DNA from 4 places in the Filimonas lacunae genome. Region 3 is predicted to be linked to each of the others. Evidence: riboswitches for the same ligand, from Rfam matches in the RefSeq annotation. Region 3 holds a riboswitch; each other region holds the start of a gene.
The links. Region 3 has a riboswitch for thiamine pyrophosphate ahead of FLA_RS21240 (HAD family hydrolase). Riboswitches for the same ligand answer to the same signal wherever they lie in the genome.
Positions count from the first base shown of each region.

Region 1 (4,471 bases), 110 kb from region 3:
GACTCCTCTTATCCTTTAAAGTCTCTGAGCCAGGTAGAAACATATATTCAGCAGAATAAACATTTACCTGAAATTCCTACTGCTGCTGAAGTAGAGACAGGCGGTATTGATTTAGGTACCAACCAAGTATTGCTGCTAAAAAAAATAGAAGAGCTTACGCTGTATATTATCCAGCAAAATAAAGACATGCAGGAAATGAAAGAGAGAATTAAAGCACTCGAATCAACGAAGTAAAGATTAAAGAAAATAAAAAAGGCTTCAAAATGAAGCCTTTTTTATTTATTAAGTTGCGAAGAGAGGGATCGAACCTCTGACCTTCGGGTTATGAGCCCGACGAGCTACCGCTGCTCTACTTCGCGATTTGGACAGCGAATGTAGAACTATTACTGATATAAACAAGAAGAAATTATTTTTTTAAGAATTTTAGCTTGTGCTTATCCTAACGAAGAAGTGTTGTCGATTCATAAATTTTATCAGGGACCGTGTAAAACTTGTGGAGCAGAATAGCCGGATCAAGTATATAAACCACATACATGACCAGATATACTTTACTATTAATTCCAAGGATAATACATAAACGAAAAAAGGTCTCGAATGAGACCTTTCAGAAGTTGCGAAGAGAGGGATCGAACCTCTGACCTTCGGGTTATGAGCCCGACGAGCTACCGCTGCTCTACTTCGCGATTTGGATTGCAAATGTAGGAGCAATTAGTACACCCGCCAAATCTTTTAATACTTTGTTTATCAATCTTTTCTCTTTATAGAAGAAGCGCCGCTTGTTTCAATGTTTTTAGCAACCGCGCTACCCTTATATCCTATGCTGCTAGCACCACTGGCTTCTGCACTTAATTCTTTAGTTACAGTAATGCTGATGCCCGATGCACCGGAAGCTTCTGCATTGCAGGTGGCAGTAGTTAAGTCGTAGCCTTTTACACTGCTGGCGCCACTGGCTTCTACATTGAACACATCCACACTACCAGATACAGTAACACTGGATGCCCCTGTAGCTTCCAGGTTAATGGAGGAACCGGCTAATGCACCTTTAAATGAACTGGCACCGGAAACTTCCATATTCAGCTGTTTCACATGAATGCTTCCACTTACCTGCACCGTTGAAGCGCCATTCACTTCCAGATTGTTTAATTCAGTAACAGTTACATAGGCTTTAATATTTTTATTACCCCAGTTCCAGCCATTCCACGCACCAGACTCCGGATGAATATATAAAACACCATTCTTTACCTCTGTTTTAATCTTGGCCACATATTTTTCATCACTGGCGCTTACAGCCACTGCCTGTGTTTTTCCCTGTGATATATATACCACCATGGCCCCGCCCACTTCCACGCCTGTAAAAGCGCCTACAGTACGCACCTGGGCATTGGCATCGTGCACTATCGTTTCCTGGGCAGTGATATCGCAACCTGCCACCAGGCAGAATATTCCTAAAAGGGCTACTAACTTCAATTTCATATCAACGAATTTATACGTGTAACGGCTGTAAAAAAATAATGTTACAGTGAATTTAAATTTTCTGTGTTTAATTTGCAGCGTTATTCCGGGTCTAACACCGGAAACAATATTCCTCGGGGTGCTTTGCGCTGTAACAGGCAAAAGGCTGAGATAATACCCGTAGAACCTGAACAGGGTAATGCCTGCGAAGGGAAAGGCCAGCTTTCTTTTGTGTATATGTGTGCCCTCTTTCCTCTGCCAGTACTATTTCTCTGTTCCTCATTTATTTAACGCAAGTAAACTAACAGGAACATGAAGCATTTTCTGGGAACATTAACCGCTGTATTGGCAGCCGTTTTTACCCAAGCACAAACTCTAAACTTAAAAGTAAACAGCCAGCAACACCAGCCACTGGCAGGCATCAACGCTACTTTCAGCAAAGAGGGTAAAAAGTGGACCATCATCAGCAACAATAGCGGAGATATTGTATTTACACCAGGTGAAACCGGCAATTACGACCTGACGCTGGAAGCGGTAGGTAAAAAAACAGTGAAGCAGTCCGTTACTTTACAGCAGGGCGCTTCAAGCCTTACACTTACGCTGGAAGAGCTGGACTACATGTTAGCTCCACTGGAAGTTCGCGCTATCCGGGCATCCGACAAAGCTCCTTTTACTAAAACCAATATTGATAAAGCAGACATCGCTAAACAAAACCTGGGGCAGGACTTACCTTTCCTGCTCAATCAAACGCCTTCCGTGATTGTCAACTCAGACGCAGGTAATGGTGTTGGTTATACTGCCATGCGCATCAGGGGCACCGATGGCTCTCGCATTAACGTAACATTAAACGGTATCCCTTACAACGATGCGGAAAGTCAGGGTAGCTTTTTTGTAGACCTTCCCGATCTGGCATCTTCTGCCAGCAGCATTCAGATACAACGGGGTGTAGGTACCTCTACCAATGGCGCCGGTGCTTTCGGAGCCACCCTTAACATAGCCACCAACGAGTTCAGTGAAAAGCCGTATGCCGAAAGCAATAACAGCTTTGGCTCGTTCAATACCTGGAAAAATACTATTAAAGCAGGTACAGGCCTTATTAACGATCACTTTACAGTAGATGCACGTATCAGTCGTTTACAAAGTGATGGATATATAGACAGAGCATCTTCCGATCTGAAAGCACTATACCTTACCGGAGCTTATGTAAGCAAAAACACATCCGTACGTTTTAATCTTATTACCGGCAAAGAAAAAACCTACCAGGCCTGGTATGGTGTACCAGATTATATACTGGCAACCGGCAACAGAACCTATAACCCTGCCGGCCTGGACAAACCCGGAACTCCTTACGACAACCAAACCGATAACTACCAGCAGGATCACTACCAGTTATTTGTGAACCAGGCTTTGGGCAACGACTGGACTCTGAACATAGCATCTTTCTTAACCAGGGGTAAAGGCTATTATGAAGAGTATGTAGCCAACCAGTTTTATGCCGATTATGGCTTACCAAACGTAGTGCTCAATGGCACCTCTTACGATTCTACCGACCTGGTAAGAGACTTGTGGCTGAACAACTACTTTTATGGACAAACCTTCTCATTGCAATACAAGCAACCTAGTAATGAAATAACCTTTGGTGGTAGCTGGACTATTTACGATGGCAAGCACTATGGCAACATCATCTGGGCCAACATGGGCATTCCTAAAGATTATCAATATTATTATCTTACTGCCCGTAAAACAGATATGAATGCGTACGCCAAATGGCTTCACCAGCTCAACCGTAACTGGAGCCTATTTGGAGACCTTCAATACAGACACGTACAATACAATATAGATGGCTTTGAAAGTAATCCTGGTTTATTTATCAAGCGCAACTTCAACTTCATTAATCCCAAAGCAGGCATCAGCTACAACCGTAATGGCTGGAACGCTTATTTCAGCTATGCTTTAGCGAATAAAGAGCCCAACCGTACCGATTTTGAAGCACAACAGGTTCAACAGCCTAAAAAAGAAACCCTGCACGATTTTGAATTGGGCGTGGAAAGAAAGCAAGGCCGTTACAACTGGGGCGCTACTGTATACTATATGTTATATAAAGATCAGTTGGTGCTAACAGGCGCGAGAAACGATGTAGGCGCCTACACACGCATCAATACGCCTAACAGCTATCGTCTGGGTCTGGAATTACAAGGTGGCGTAGTATTGAACAAATGGTTAAATATACAGGCCAACACCACCATCAGCCGCAACAAAATAAAAGCCTTTACCTCTTATATAGATGAATATGACGGCAATGGCAAACTGTTAGGACAACAGGCTACAGCTTATAGTAACACAGACATATCCTTCTCTCCTGCTATTATTGTAGGTGGCAGCATTAACCTTACCCCGGTAAAAAACCTGGAGCTAAGCCTGCTAAGCAAATATGTAGGCAAACAATACCTGGATAACACGCAGGATAATGAGCGTAAGCTAAACGATTACTATGTACAGGATGCCAGAGTAATCTGGACTGTAAAACACTTCCTGTTTAATGAATGGAATTTTACCGGCCAGGTAAACAACCTGTTTAACCGGAAATACGAAGCTAATGGCGCCAATTACCCCGGTATTTATGATGGTACACCTACTAACTACATCTATTACTCTACTATGGCAGGCACTAACTTTATGTTGGGTGTTAACATCAAACTGTAATAGTTTATTGGTATAAAAAGCAAAAATGGGGTAGCGATCACTACCCCATTTTTTATTTTGATTTCTCTAATGCCTGTATAATACCCGGAAAAATATTAGCCGTGTTGCTGTTCTTCTTTCTCCTTCCAGTTTAACATGCCACCCACCAGGTTCACTACATTTTTAAAACCAATCTGTTCCATAAACATAGCTGCTACTACACTTCTGTTACCACTGCGACAGTAAACGATCACCTCCTTATCTTTCCAGTCTTCAATATCATCCAACTGCATCATCTGTACTTTGCCAAGTGGAATATGTGCTCCGCCTATGTTGT
Region 1 is NZ_AP017422.1:5,289,437-5,293,907, forward strand. Features, by position in the region: gene FLA_RS20780 (hypothetical protein) at 1-234, shown strand, start outside; tRNA gene FLA_RS20785 (tRNA-Met) at 288-359, opposite strand; tRNA gene FLA_RS20790 (tRNA-Met) at 612-683, opposite strand; gene FLA_RS20795 (head GIN domain-containing protein) at 745-1,473, opposite strand; TPP riboswitch at 1,578-1,684, shown strand; gene FLA_RS20800 (TonB-dependent receptor) at 1,765-4,155, shown strand; gene FLA_RS20805 (rhodanese-like domain-containing protein) at 4,251-4,471, opposite strand, start outside.
Region 1: it holds a riboswitch for thiamine pyrophosphate, as region 3 does, so the genes downstream of both, FLA_RS20800 (TonB-dependent receptor) here and FLA_RS21240 (HAD family hydrolase) in region 3, are expected to answer to the same signal.

Region 2 (4,471 bases), 3.8 Mb from region 3:
TTTGTATACATTCATATGATCTGTTTGAAATAAACGCATTTGAGGATGTCAAATGCTTTGGTAAACAATTGACTTTGATGGGTGAATACAGCCTATGATTTATGTTGAATGATCTTTTCCCGTAATGCTTCCGCAGCTTTGGCAGGTGAAGCAGCCGAACAAATAGCAGACACTACCGCCAGGCAATCTGCCCCCGCTTGTATAATGGCGCCTGCATTGTCTGCAGAGATATTGCCAATAGCCACCAGCGGTTTACCTGTTAATTGCCGGATGCGTGCTACCCCTTCCAGCCCCCATTCAGTAACTGTATCCGTTTTAGTGGTGGTAGAAAATACGGGACTCAGCGCCAGGTAATCTGCAACGGCTGCATGAGCAGTACCCAACTGTGCTTCATACTCAATGGAGTAGCCAAGAATGGCGGTATCATTCCATTTGCTGCGTACTGTTACCGGCGGCATATCACTGTTACCCACATGTATTCCATGCGCATCAGCCGCAATAGCTACCGGCAGGTTATCATTAATAATTAAGGGAACATTGTATTTATCCAGCAAAGCTTTTAACCTGCACGCACGGGTGATAAAAGCCGCTGAGTCCATCTGCTTTTCCCTTAACTGTACAATGTCCACTCCGCCTTTCACCGCTTCCTCCACCACCCATAACAGATCGCGTCCCAGGCAGGCGTTTTCGTCGGTAACCAGGTACAGATGATAATCAAAAGGATTCATGCGTGCTCAGCTTTACATGGTTTACAAAAGCTTCTTCTGATAAATTATATAAAGCATCAATAAAGTGCATTTGTAACGATCCGGGGCCATCTGATTTAGCAGCAGCAATTTCACCCGCTACGCCCATTACTGCCATAGCTGCAATAGCCGCATCTTTATAATGCCCATCGGCCACTGCACAAAAAGCGCCGGTAATAGCCGAAGCAGTACAGCCCAGGCCGGTTACACGCGTCATTAAAGCATGACCATTACTTACTCCTGTAATAGTGTTGTTGTAAACAATGAAATCCGTTTCGCCAGATACACATACCACCGTATTAAAAGATGCGCTCACCGCTTGCGCAGCTTGTAAAGCCTGCTCGCTGCTGTGGGTGCTATCTACACCCTTGGTAGCAGAAACGGTATTGGCCAGTGATAAAATTTCGGAAGCGTTACCCCGGATAACAGCGGGCGAACCTGCCTGCAACAACTGGTGTAACACCTGGTTACGGTATTGGGAAGCGCCCGCACCTACGGGGTCCAGCACCCAGGGCTTTTGCAATTGTTGCGCCTGCCCGATGGCTTTTAACATGCTGGTTACCCAATAACTATCCAGGGTGCCGATATTCACCACCAACGCTCCGGCTATGTTTACCATATCTTCCATTTCTTCATGCGCATGGGCCATTACCGGCGAAGCACCCACTGCCAGCAGCGCATTGGCAGTATTATTCATTACTACATAGTTGGTAATGTTATGCACCAGCGGGGCATTATTGCGCACAGCCAACACCTTGTGCCATAGTTGCAGCGGTTGTATCATTTTTTACACAGATTTAGAGATAAAAGGAGTGGGCAAACGGCAGCAGAATACAGGAAGAATCATAGCTTTTCCCTACGACGGTACTAACCGTATCAGGTAACAAGGGTATGATCTCAGTCCTCTGCCAGGACACCCCTAAAGCACTTGCAAGTTATAGGAAAATATTGAAAACAGGCAACAATGAAAATGGAGGAAGGTAACAGGTAAGCAGGTAGTAAGTTGGAAGTTGGTAACCGGTAATTGCTACAGGTAACCAACTCACAACCATTTCCCGGCAATAGTGCTATTCAGCAGCTTTAGCCGGGAAAAAAAGAGGTTTTAAAGTAAACCAGGCCAAAGCCGGGAAAAAGTGCATAGGCACAGTAAGGCCAATCAGCAGCGCCGGATCATCTTCTGATGTTGGCGGCAGTGAAAAAGATAAAATTTTAAGAATGCTGGCAAAAGACAGTACCACAAAAATGAGGTTGAATACAATCTCCCCTTTGCTCTTTAAAATTTTAATAGTAAGCCAGTAGCCAACAGCTGCCAGCAAACCACCTATCAGTGAGCCAATAAAAATATTGGAGGTTTTAACCACCGTAGCAAAATCGGTAGCAGTAGCTTCGAGGTACACCTGTTTCTGATATAACCACGATGCCACCCCTGCCAGCAACCCCGCTATAATACCTAATAATAGTGATCTTATAAACATATTGAAGTGTTAACGTGGAATGGAGATAATTACTTAACAACCGGGATGGTTACTTCAATTTTAACCGCCTCATCTACTTCACCACCTTTTTTACCTACATTAAAATCACTTCTGTTAATGCTGAAAGAACCTGCAAAGGTGCCTGCATTACCAGCTGCTTTAAAAGTAAATGGCAGGGAAACTTCTTTCTTCACTCCTTTTATTTCCAGTGTACCGGTAGCGGTAAAACCAGCGCCACTTTTCACAATTTTAGAAGAGGTAAATTTAATTTGGGGATACTTAGTTGCATCAAACCATTCCGCTTCTTTGGCGTGCTTGTTTTGTAAAGCATTACCGGTGTTGATAGAAGCTACATCAATAGCAATATCAAATTTAGACTGAGCGGGATTTGCTGCGTCAAACGCAATAGTGCCGGTTAATTTTTTAAATATGCCGTTTACATTGGAGTTAGAAAAAACTACAGAATACTTATCCGCAATGTTCCAGTTTTGAATAGCAGTAAAAGAAAACATCGCAACAAGTGTAACAACTGCACCAGCAGTTAAAAGCATCTTTTTCATGAGTGCGTAAAATTAATGGTGAAAAACAAAGCCTTCTTTTCTGGCAACGGGTACCATAAAAGAAGGCTTCATTATAAAAATAAATTAGTTTTTAGTAAACTCGCCGTTAGCCAGCAGTTGAACTTCATCGCTCAACATAGCTTCAGGAAAACCTGGGGCAATACCAAAATCAGAACGTTTGAAAGAGCCGGTGAAACGGAAACCAGCTACAGTTTTTTTGCTCATTGGGTTAGTTACATTACCATTGTAAACAACGTCTAAAGTAACAGGCTTGGTTACACCATGGAAAGTAAGGTCACCAACCAGTTTGTACTGCTTGCCAGATACTTTCTTGAAAGAAGTGCTTTTGAAAGTCAGCTTAGGATATTTAGCTGCATCCAGAACATCCGCACTTTTCACATGCTCGTCTCTTTTTTCAATGTCGGTGTTGATGGTGTTAACATCTGCAGAAATTTCAAACACGGCATCAGAGAAATCTTCTTTAGAAGAAGTGATAGAAGCTTCAAAGCTTTTGAAGTTACCTTCAAACTGAGAAATAGTCATGTGGGTAATACCAAAACCTAATCTTGAATGCGCTTTATCAACGCTCCATGTTTGTGCAAAAGACGCTGCTGAAATAAGCAGGGTAGAAAGTGCAACTGCAATTTTTTTCATACTTCTTGTTTTGTTCTTTTATGGATTGCTTAAATGCCGGAAATTATTCCGGATAGCAAAGGTATTTTATATCAGGTAACTTTTATAGCAGGTAACCTGTAGTATAGCACCCTTAGCTTGTTAAAACTACAAATAACTTAACCACCAATCGTTACGTTTTGCCTTAAATTTCATGTACCACTTGCATGGAAAATATAATATGATTACCACAAATAACCACACCCCGTACACTACCGGCAAACCAAAACCCGTCCATTGTTCAGCACTATGCACACCTGTTAACACCGCTGCCAGGTAACCCAGACTTCGCGCCAGGTATAAATGCAACAGGTAATAAAAGAAGGGCACGCGACCAAAAACCAACGCCGGATTACTGGCTTTTACCTGTACACTATCAATCGCGGAAAGCACTATCAATGCTGGGCCTAATGTTATTAACAGATAATCCAGTGAAGGTGGGTACTTGGAAACATTTATAAATGATAACACCGTTTTCCATCCTTCATTATATACAACTCTTGGCACCAGATCGCCATATATATTCACCCACCTTATCACCACAAAAAGTAACAAAGCACCACATCCCGCACGTAATAAAATACGCTTTCTTACCACTGCTTCCTGTTTATACAAACCACCGCCCCAATACCCCAGCGCCATCACTCCTACCCATGGTATTAAAGGATATAGCAAATACAATTTCCTATCATAGGATAAGTTAATAATAGCGCTTTCATGCAATGCTTTCCAAAACCAGCTGCCACTGCCCATGCTTGCTGCCCGTATAGGGTCCAGTAAATTATGTCCCGCTATCAGCAGTAATCCAAAACAACCTACATACAAAGGCTTAACATAGATCAAGGCTGCCAGTATGATCATACTCCAGCCTATTACCCATATGACTCCCAGCACTAAAAAATGCATGCTGATATCAAAACTCCAGCCTATGTTCACCAGCGTTATTTCTGCAAATACCAGCCACAAACCACGGGTAAGCAAAAAGCGGCTCTGCGCCGCCTTTGATTTGCCTTTCGAC
Region 2 is NZ_AP017422.1:1,344,807-1,349,277, reverse strand. Features, by position in the region: gene thiD (bifunctional hydroxymethylpyrimidine kinase/phosphomethylpyrimidine kinase) at 1-15, opposite strand, end outside; gene thiE (thiamine phosphate synthase) at 93-728, opposite strand; gene thiM (hydroxyethylthiazole kinase) at 715-1,530, opposite strand; TPP riboswitch at 1,583-1,677, opposite strand; gene FLA_RS05595 (hypothetical protein) at 1,814-2,221, opposite strand; gene FLA_RS05590 (YceI family protein) at 2,251-2,781, opposite strand; gene FLA_RS05585 (YceI family protein) at 2,866-3,435, opposite strand; gene FLA_RS05580 (DUF1624 domain-containing protein) at 3,562-4,471, opposite strand, start outside.
Region 2: it holds a riboswitch for thiamine pyrophosphate, as region 3 does, so the genes downstream of both, thiM (hydroxyethylthiazole kinase) here and FLA_RS21240 (HAD family hydrolase) in region 3, are expected to answer to the same signal.

Region 3 (4,471 bases):
TCTTTTATATCCTTTGTTGTTCATTTGTGCGCTTACAGTACCAGCCGTATACGCAGGAGCAGATTGTGTGATAATATTGACAGCGCCCGCAATAGCTTCTGCACCATACAAGGCAGAAGAAGGCCCTTTAATCACCTCTATGCTTTTAGCTGCTGCCATGTTCATTTCCAGTAACGCATTGTGGTTATACACGCCGGTGGTGCGAATAGGTATGCCATCTTCCATATACAGGAAAACGCTTTTGGTGGTCATGGGCTGACGGATGCTCATTTCGTGCTGCTCGTTACCCAGGTTTACCATAAACACACCACTCACCTTGTTTAGCAGCTGATCTAAACGCTGCGCTTTGGTGTCTTCAATAGTTTGTTTGCTGATGACTGCAATGGCTACAGGCACCTCGTTCCTTTTTTCGGCAGTGCGGTTGGCGCTTACCACCACCTGCTGTAATTGTTTGTCCGATGGTTTTAATGCCACCGCTAATGAGGTATTGCCAGCGTTAATTGTCCTTTTCTCAAAACCCATACACGAAACGGTTAAAGTGGTACCGTTGGTGTAAATAGTAAAACTGCCGTTTACATCAGTAATAACCGTTTGTGTGTCTACCCCGGTAATTACGGCGCCCGCCACAGGTTCTTTACTCAATGCATCATATACTTTACCCGTAAACATTCCTGCCTTTTGCGCATGCCCATAGGCAAACAGGAATATGGTGCACACGAATGCCAATATCTTTTTCATCCTTTTTTTTTTAAATACAGTTGAATGCACCAGCCGGACACACCTATCCCTATCCGTACATCACTATAGAGTGATACAGATAAAAGGCATACCAGCCTGGAACGATAAAATGAAAGTGGGAATAATGAATACAGCTACAGATATAACAGAACAGATACCGCTATTACGGCATGTGCATGATACACCCCATGTGCTGTTGAAAAGAAGGCAGGCTATGCTGCAGGCGGATGGAAGATTTCGGCAGCCATGTCTTTTACCAGGTTGTTGTTCCGGGTAAAGAAGCTTTGTGAAAAGGATGATTGAGTATACTCTACGCTAGCGAAGTAAGATTGCCTGGATAACACCTCTGTTTTATTCTCGCCTTTCTGCCCGGTGTTTTGTTTTTCTTTATTCTCCTGCTGTTTCAGCTTTTTCATCATCTGGCATTTACCATTACAATGCATCATCGGTTTGGCCTTGTTTTCACAATTCTGTGCAAAGGCCGCCGTATTTACATAGTAATCTGCAACGATAAACGTCTTGCAAAAACATTGTGCAAGAAAAGCTACCAGGAGTAATATAACAGAAAGATGTCGCAAATACTGTTAATAAAGTGCAGCAAAACTAGGGCACAATACCCATATCCGGAAATTATTGTACAAAATCACGTTTTTCAGGTAGCCGGCCAGTTATCTTTGTAGTGCTTTAGGGGTATTCTGCCAAACAGCAGAATTGAGAAAAACTCTTTGAACCTGATGCGGTTAATACCGACGAAGGGAAAAGCAACCGGAACCAGTTATCAACCTCCCGTTTGTTTCGTTTTCTCCTGAAGCACATATATTAAACACAGCGTATATAATATAGGCTGTTATCATCTCCCGGTTTTATACAGTACGCAATGAAAGAACTCTTTTACAACAAGAAGGCGGTGATTTTTGATATGGACGGAGTTGTTATTGACAGTGAAGGATTCTGGTCAACAGCAGAACGCGAAGTTTTTACTTCACTGGGCGTAACCATGACGGAGGAAGACTGCCAGCTAACCCGCACCATGACAATGACGGAAGCGTCGCTGTTCTGGTTTGCAAAATACCCCTGGGCACATGTGGCTGTTAAAGAAGTAGAACAAATGGTAATAGCCAGAGTAATGGAGCTGATAAAAACTACTGATTGCGAAATTGCATATATCAGAGAATTTATACAACATTTAAAATCAAAAGGTTTCAAAATCGGCCTGGCCACCAATTCGCCGGCTTTCTTTATTCCCTTATGCCTGGAGCGTGCCGGGATAGCGCATTTGTTTGATGTGGTATCTTCTGCAGAACAGGAAGCCAACAGTAAGCCACACCCCGATGTATATCTTACCACAGCCAGGAAGCTACAGGTACTGCCGGAAGAATGTGTAGTGATTGAAGACTCGTACCATGGCATACAGGCAGGAAAAAAGGCGGGGATGACAGTGATAGGTTTTTCCAATGGCAACAGTGCAACCGCCTTTGACATAGCAGATGGCATGTTACACTGTTATCCCATGGAAGGTTGGCTTTAATGCTCGTTTTTAAAAAACATCCTTGCTGCCAAAGATGCCAGCACCGCCATTACACCAAATACACGCAGTGTTTCAACAAACCCTGCCGAAACCAATAAACTAAACAGCAAACTTCCAAAACCATATCCGGCAAAAAGAAAAAAAGCAAATAGCCCGGTAGAGCCACCTGCATTTTTACTATTAAAAGAGGTTACAATCACTGCTAATGACGGATGGGTAAGATCAAAGCTGAACGATAATAAAGTAACAAGTACGCATGCAATAAACAACGGCGGGATACAGCTTAAAGCAATAACAACGCAGCCCCCTAACAGAATACCTGCCGGAATCACTTTCTTTCTACCTATTCTATCTGCCATACGCCCGAGCACAGAACCCAATAACAAACCCGGTATGCCATACCCTAGAAGCGCCAATCCAATCTCGCGCTCATTTAAATGAAAATAGTGATAGAAATAAACCCCTAACCAGGCAAACACCCCGCTATGAAACAATCCATTCTCAAAAACGAAAAAGTAAGTACCCCTTGCTCTTGACGTGGATAGTATTTCTCTGAAAGTGGCTACCAGGGAGGTTTGTTGCGAAAGGCGGGGCACCTGCAGAAAAATGCGACGCCGGTAATACACATTCAACAACAATACCATACACCCGGCAAATGCAACAACCACAAACAACACTCTCCATCCCACTACACCAGCCAACAACGCCCCGGTACTAGAGCCTAAAGCCGTTCCTCCTGCCATACAACCAAAGAACACACCTAACGCATATCCCCTTTCTTTATAAGGAAAGCGATCGCTGATCCAGCTAATGGTGGTAGGCGCTATACCGGCAGCACTGATGCCCGTTAACAGCCGTAACAAAATCATTTGATGCGCATTTGCTACCCATGCCGTACTAAAAGTAAAAACAACAAACAGGGATAAAGAAAACGCTATGATAGCAAACCTGCCATAACGATCGCTCAACGGAGCATACACAAGTGTAAACAAACCATATCCTAATAAATAAACAGGCTCTATAAAACTCATTCGCCGGACAGAGGTGTGAAAAAAATCTGCCAGTTCCGGCAATAAAGGAGCCACCATAAAACCCTGAAAGAAAACAAGGAAAGTGGCAAGCGACACCAGCACCACCTCCCCCTTTGTGGCCCTGGCAGGCTGAATAGCTATTGATGGGTTACTCATATCTGATACTAAATTGCAGGTATGTTTATGCTTGTTTAATCAGGTAAACAGATGGTAATAACAACTCATCCGGAGCGGCTGCTTCTTCCTGTTGGCGAAAACCTTGCGATTCAAAAAAAGCGATCAGTGGATTTTCGGCATATTCATGCATCCAGATGGCTTCATAGGATTTGCAAACAGCACAGCACTTATCCCATAACGATTGCCTTACCATTTCGTTGGCACATGCATTCAGTATTCCAAAATCAGCAATTCTTACTACACGCTTTTGAGCGAGCATTTCTGGTCTTTCTCCTTTAGAAGTAATCCTGGCAAAGCCTGTAGGCTTATCATTCACATACACCACCAGCCATTGATTAGACAGGTTGTTCACCTCATCAATCAACGCCTGCTTGCTATACTTTGCAGCGAGGTACTTGTCTGTTTTTTGTGGAGATAACAGGGAAGCAAACTTTTCCCGGGTAATGGTTTGCGCAAGTTCCAGCAATGCCTTCACACCTTGCTCTGAGGCCACTACAAATTGAGTAACAATTTTTGAGTCCATTATTTTGTGTTAATACACCAAAATTAGGAGCCGCTCCCACCACGGCTTGGGTACACATCTTTTAAAACTAACCAGTACAGTTAACGGGAAGCCCATGCCCCCGCCAACTCCAGCGCTTTTATCTTGGCAGCAGCGTATTTATCAGCAAATACAATCCGGAAACATCTTTCAAACATCCCGGAAAAAGAGAAGGTATAACCGGGCGTAAACTTCACCCCTATTTTCTCGCAGTGTTTATAAAAGCCATCCATATCTATATTATCCGGCATTTGCACCCAGATATTGTAACCACCGGCAGGTAGCACCACCCGTGTTGCGGCAGGAAAATACGTAGACAAAAGCTGTAAGGTAAAGTGGGCGTTTGTAGCAAGCTGTGTTCTGAAAGCCCGGATGTGACGGGCATAACTATTGGAAGACAATAAATGATTTACGGTTTCCTGGTAAACAGGAGAAACAGAACTCCCCATCGAGAAC
Region 3 is NZ_AP017422.1:5,396,214-5,400,684, forward strand. Features, by position in the region: gene FLA_RS21230 (TonB-dependent receptor) at 1-738, opposite strand, end outside; gene FLA_RS21235 (hypothetical protein) at 951-1,184, opposite strand; TPP riboswitch at 1,415-1,513, shown strand; gene FLA_RS21240 (HAD family hydrolase) at 1,616-2,266, shown strand; gene FLA_RS21245 (MFS transporter) at 2,263-3,453, opposite strand; gene FLA_RS21250 (N-acetyltransferase) at 3,479-3,997, opposite strand; gene FLA_RS21255 (aminotransferase-like domain-containing protein) at 4,078-4,471, opposite strand, start outside.

Region 4 (4,471 bases), 1.5 Mb from region 3:
TTGCGTTTCCAGCTCGTTGCATTGCAGTAAGCGTCTTTTCTTTTCTTCTATTTCTTTTTGCAGCTTCTTATCGGCCAGCTGCTCCTGTAACTCGTCCAGCACAGAATAGTGCAGCTTGTTCAGTTGTAGTTTTCCATCAGCTTCGTTACCCACTTTAAACAGCATACCGTATTTATCAAACCACTCATGCGGTATTACACCCAGTGTACCATCTTTTAGTAAAATGGTATCCTGCCTGTTTAAGATGGCTTTGCGAATATCCTTCATGCCCACCTCCTGGTCGCCCCAGTAGGCCTTGATTTTCAGATCAAACCAGTCGATAGTGCTTTTGGCAATGATCTCGAACCGGGGAGTATTGGTATTGTATTTAAAGCGTTTTAAGTCCTGCAGGCCATATACAGTGTATCCGGCATCCTGCAATTGCTGGTTCATTTTAATAAACCAGTTGCCCTTCATCACCTCATCAAAAGGCACATAGTAGTAACGATTGTTACGCTGGTTTTTAAATTTGGCGTGCAGGTTGCGCAAATGCTCGTAGGTGTTTTTTTCCAGCGTTTTGTTGCGCCTGATCACATACAGCACCTCATTCTTTTCATGAAAAAAATCTGTCTCTTCATCGTAGTCGATCAACACGTCATCATACATAAACTGGGGCTGCAACATCAGGTACTGGCCGTTAAACTCGCTTAATGCAATGCGGGTTTGCGGTTCGGTATGCACTACTTCAAACTGCAGCCCTTCTTTACATTCCAGCGGGTATTGCTGTTGCAGCGGTATGAGGAAGGAGTTGGTAACCTCCTGCCTGTCGCGCACCGGAAAGCGCAGTTCGCCTTTTTTAAACATGTCCAGCACGCTTACATCGCCGGCACTGGATGGCAGGTGCAGAATATCGTCTATTAAAAAGAAAAGAGATTTAAACAGGAACACGCGGTTAGGCGCTTTGTCACGTACTGTTTGTACGTTCATTTGTATGGTAATGGAAGCGGCATCTTTAGCAGCAGTAAAATGAATTTCTACAAAATGCTCACTTACCTGTAAAGGCTTGATGTTGACATCGCTGAAATTGCCTTCTTTCAGCACGTATAAATTACCGTTTTCCAGCAAATAGGGCCATACCTGGTGCAGCAGGTCCAGGTAATGGTTACGCAAACGCAAAATATCCTTGTCGTTGAGCATTAACCAGGGCTGTGCATGATTTTTCAGGTAGGTGCTGCCGCTGTTTACCATAAATTCGAACAAACGGCCGTCGGAAAAATGGAATAACAGGTAAAACAGTTCTTCCGGTAAGGGGTTCAGATAAGCCCAATGCTCGTTATTATCCATAAACAACCGGCTAAAGCTTTTACGCCCCTTTTGCTGCCTTATTACCACCGGCTCCAGTTGAAAACCAATATGTTTAGGAGTTGTCATGTTAAACAGAAAACCAATTTCATAGTTCTCGTTTTCAACAACTGCCAGCGAAGAGCGATCAATAAGGGGAGTATTCATGCTTACACCAAGTAAAAAAATATACAATCTGTACCTTCAGGCGCAAGTTAGGGGCTGTTACCAAAACAAAAAAGTGCAGTACCTGCAAAAAACTACACTACCCGCTTGCCAAAGGGCATCATGGAAATTTCCAGCAGTTTAAAATGCTGGCGGGCAAACGGAATACCTATGATGGTGATAAACAGCAGCAAACCAAAAAACAGGTGCATCAGCGCCGTGTACCAGCCGCCGCATAAAATCCAGATAATATTAAATAAGGAGGATAAACAGCCGTTAGAATCAGAATTACTGGTCACCTGCCGGCCAAATGGCCATAGCACCAAACCTGCCAGCTTAAAGCACTGGATGCCAAAGGGAATACCGATAATGGTACAGCACAGCACCAATCCACCCACTAAATAGCCTATCGCAGCTAAAAAGCCACCGAAAATTAGCCAGATAAGGTTACCAATCACATTCATGATCCCTTTACGTTTGAGTAAAAGGAAAAGTTACAAAAAAATGCTTGCCGGTAATTACTTAATTTTGTGCTTCGAACAAGTTTATTATTAACCCGGGGTGCTATAGTTGCCAAACAGCTATGGCTGAGATAAACCCGTTGAACCTGAACAGGGTAATGCCTGCGGAGGAAGTACATGAATTTACAACATTGGATATCGCTCTTTGCGGAGCAGGTACAGAACACGAGCTTTCCGGAATGGATTGCTGTAGCTTTTGGAGTTACCGAAGTTTTATTAGCCCGTAAAAACAACATCCTGCTATACCCGGCGGGTATTATCAGCACCATTATTACCACCTGGTTAATGTTTAGCGTAAAGCTGTATGCAGAGTCGTTGTTAAACGCCTACTACCTTATTATGAGTATTTACGGCTGGGTATACTGGATTAAAAAACGCAACACATCGCCTATCCCGGTTAGTTACACCAGCAAAAAAGAATGGGAAATCACTGCATTGATTATAGGTGTGGGCTGGCTGTTCCTGTTCAGCGCACTTAAATATTTCACCCCTTCTACCACCCCTGTCTGGGATGCCTGGGTTAGCTGCACTGCATGGGCAGGTATGTGGCTGCTGGCTAAACGCAAGGTAGAAAACTGGATACTTTTGAATGTATCTAACCTGTTTGCGGTTCCCTTATTGTTTCACAAAGAGTTGCCTTTAATGGCATGTCTTACCATTTTTCTGTTTGTGGTAGCTATATCGGGCTATTTCGACTGGAAAAAGATTGCCGGTCCCCGGCAGGGTAACAACAACGACGGCGGCACTTTTAGCAAGAAAACAGCATCCGCCTAACTGTTGCTATAATATCAGGTAACCTGCTAAACGGACATTGCTTTTCGCTTTTTATAGAACACGTAGCCTGTTGCAGATAATACACCTGTAACAACTGCTACGCAAGCCAACACATAATACCATAGCCAGGCACTTTGCAGGCGCACAGGTTGCAGGTGACCGCTATATTCAAAAGTGGCCCAGTAGTAAGGCAGTTGCAAAACAGCGTTATCATTATGCAGTAACAGCCACTCTTTTCTTGCGGCATACAGCGCCATTGCTGCATCGGGTTGCCGGGCCAGTTGTTTATAAAACAAGGCCGATAACTCCACAGCAGTGTTGTCGTTCACATTCCACAAACTACCCAGCACGCCACCGGCACCTGCTGCTATAAAACCTCTTTCCAGGCTGTTGACGCCTTCACCTTTGAGCAAAACACCTTCTGCAGTGCCACAGGCACTTAACACCACTATGGCAGGATTAAACCGGGTAAATTGCAAATCGGAAAGAAAAAAAGGCGCGTCGTACAATTGCAACATCGGTTCTGGCTGTGCAGAAGTATGCATGCTCACATGCAATACAGCCGCCTTTGCTATCTCGTTTACAAATGTGGGGTAAGTTGCCAGTGAGTCGAGAAAATACCGGCCTTTAACTTCATTGCTCAGCATATCATACTCCTTTCGGTTATCCAGCATCACCCGGCTTTGTTGCTGATTGATGCCTACAAAAAAACCACTAAGCCCTCCTTGGTGATATACCATGTTTTGCTGGGAGTACCATGTTTGCAGCGAATAGGCTTTGGAAATAACTGCCTGTTTGTACAAATAAGGCCACTGGCTGTAATTGTTACTAAACCTGTCAGCAGTTACCAGCGCATCAAAAGGCAGGTAATTAAACGCGCCATCCGCCACAAGCAGGTAACGCAGGCCTTTTTTCCAGGTGTAGTTAGCAAATACCGCCTGATATATAAATGCGCAATGATGATAAAATGTTTCAGGCGCGTTGAACATGGCCCCAGGGCCGCGGGCAAACCAATGCTGCATAAACTGTACAATAGAATCGCTTAGCAATACCTGGTTGCTTACCCTATGTATTGCTCCTATACCTGTTGTAGTGGCTTCTATCAAATAATGCTGGTTGGCTCCTTCATAAAAAACAAGCGCAACCACATTTTGGGGAATAGCAGCCAGCAAGGTGGTTACCGGCAACTGTTGTTGCAACGCATCTGTTTGTTGTATAGTTTCGCGATGTTCTTTTTGTAATAATGCAAGCTGGTATTCCGTTTGCTCCAGCAGCTTTTGCATGTTTGCGTTATTGCCGGATGCTAATAATTCATGCCGGTAATACGTAATGGCTTGTTGCAACTGCCGCTGTTTACGCTGTACAGAATCGCCTGTTGCCAATAAGGATGTGCCAGCTTTACGGCTTAACCTTTCTTCCAGCAATACCTGCGCTTTTGACAATTCTGTTATCTGTAGCAACTGGTTAGCATATACACGGTTGCCGGTAGCTTCCCATAACGAGTAGGCCAGTGCTACCGCCGCATCGGCCCTGGAGCGGGTTACCGCTATCTCTCTTAACTTGGATGCTGTATAAAAAAACTCCTGCCTTAAAATGTGTTGCGCTTGTAGCGATACCATAAACCATTGCAAGGCATCCTCTTTCTTACCTAAAGCCTGCAAACTTTTGGCTCCTCCTTCCAAAGCATCACC
Region 4 is NZ_AP017422.1:6,847,677-6,852,147, forward strand. Features, by position in the region: gene FLA_RS26980 (DEAD/DEAH box helicase) at 1-1,488, opposite strand, end outside; gene FLA_RS26985 (YccF domain-containing protein) at 1,581-1,949, opposite strand; TPP riboswitch at 2,033-2,136, shown strand; gene pnuC (nicotinamide riboside transporter PnuC) at 2,124-2,780, shown strand; gene FLA_RS26995 (CHAT domain-containing protein) at 2,807-4,471, opposite strand, start outside.
Region 4: it holds a riboswitch for thiamine pyrophosphate, as region 3 does, so the genes downstream of both, pnuC (nicotinamide riboside transporter PnuC) here and FLA_RS21240 (HAD family hydrolase) in region 3, are expected to answer to the same signal.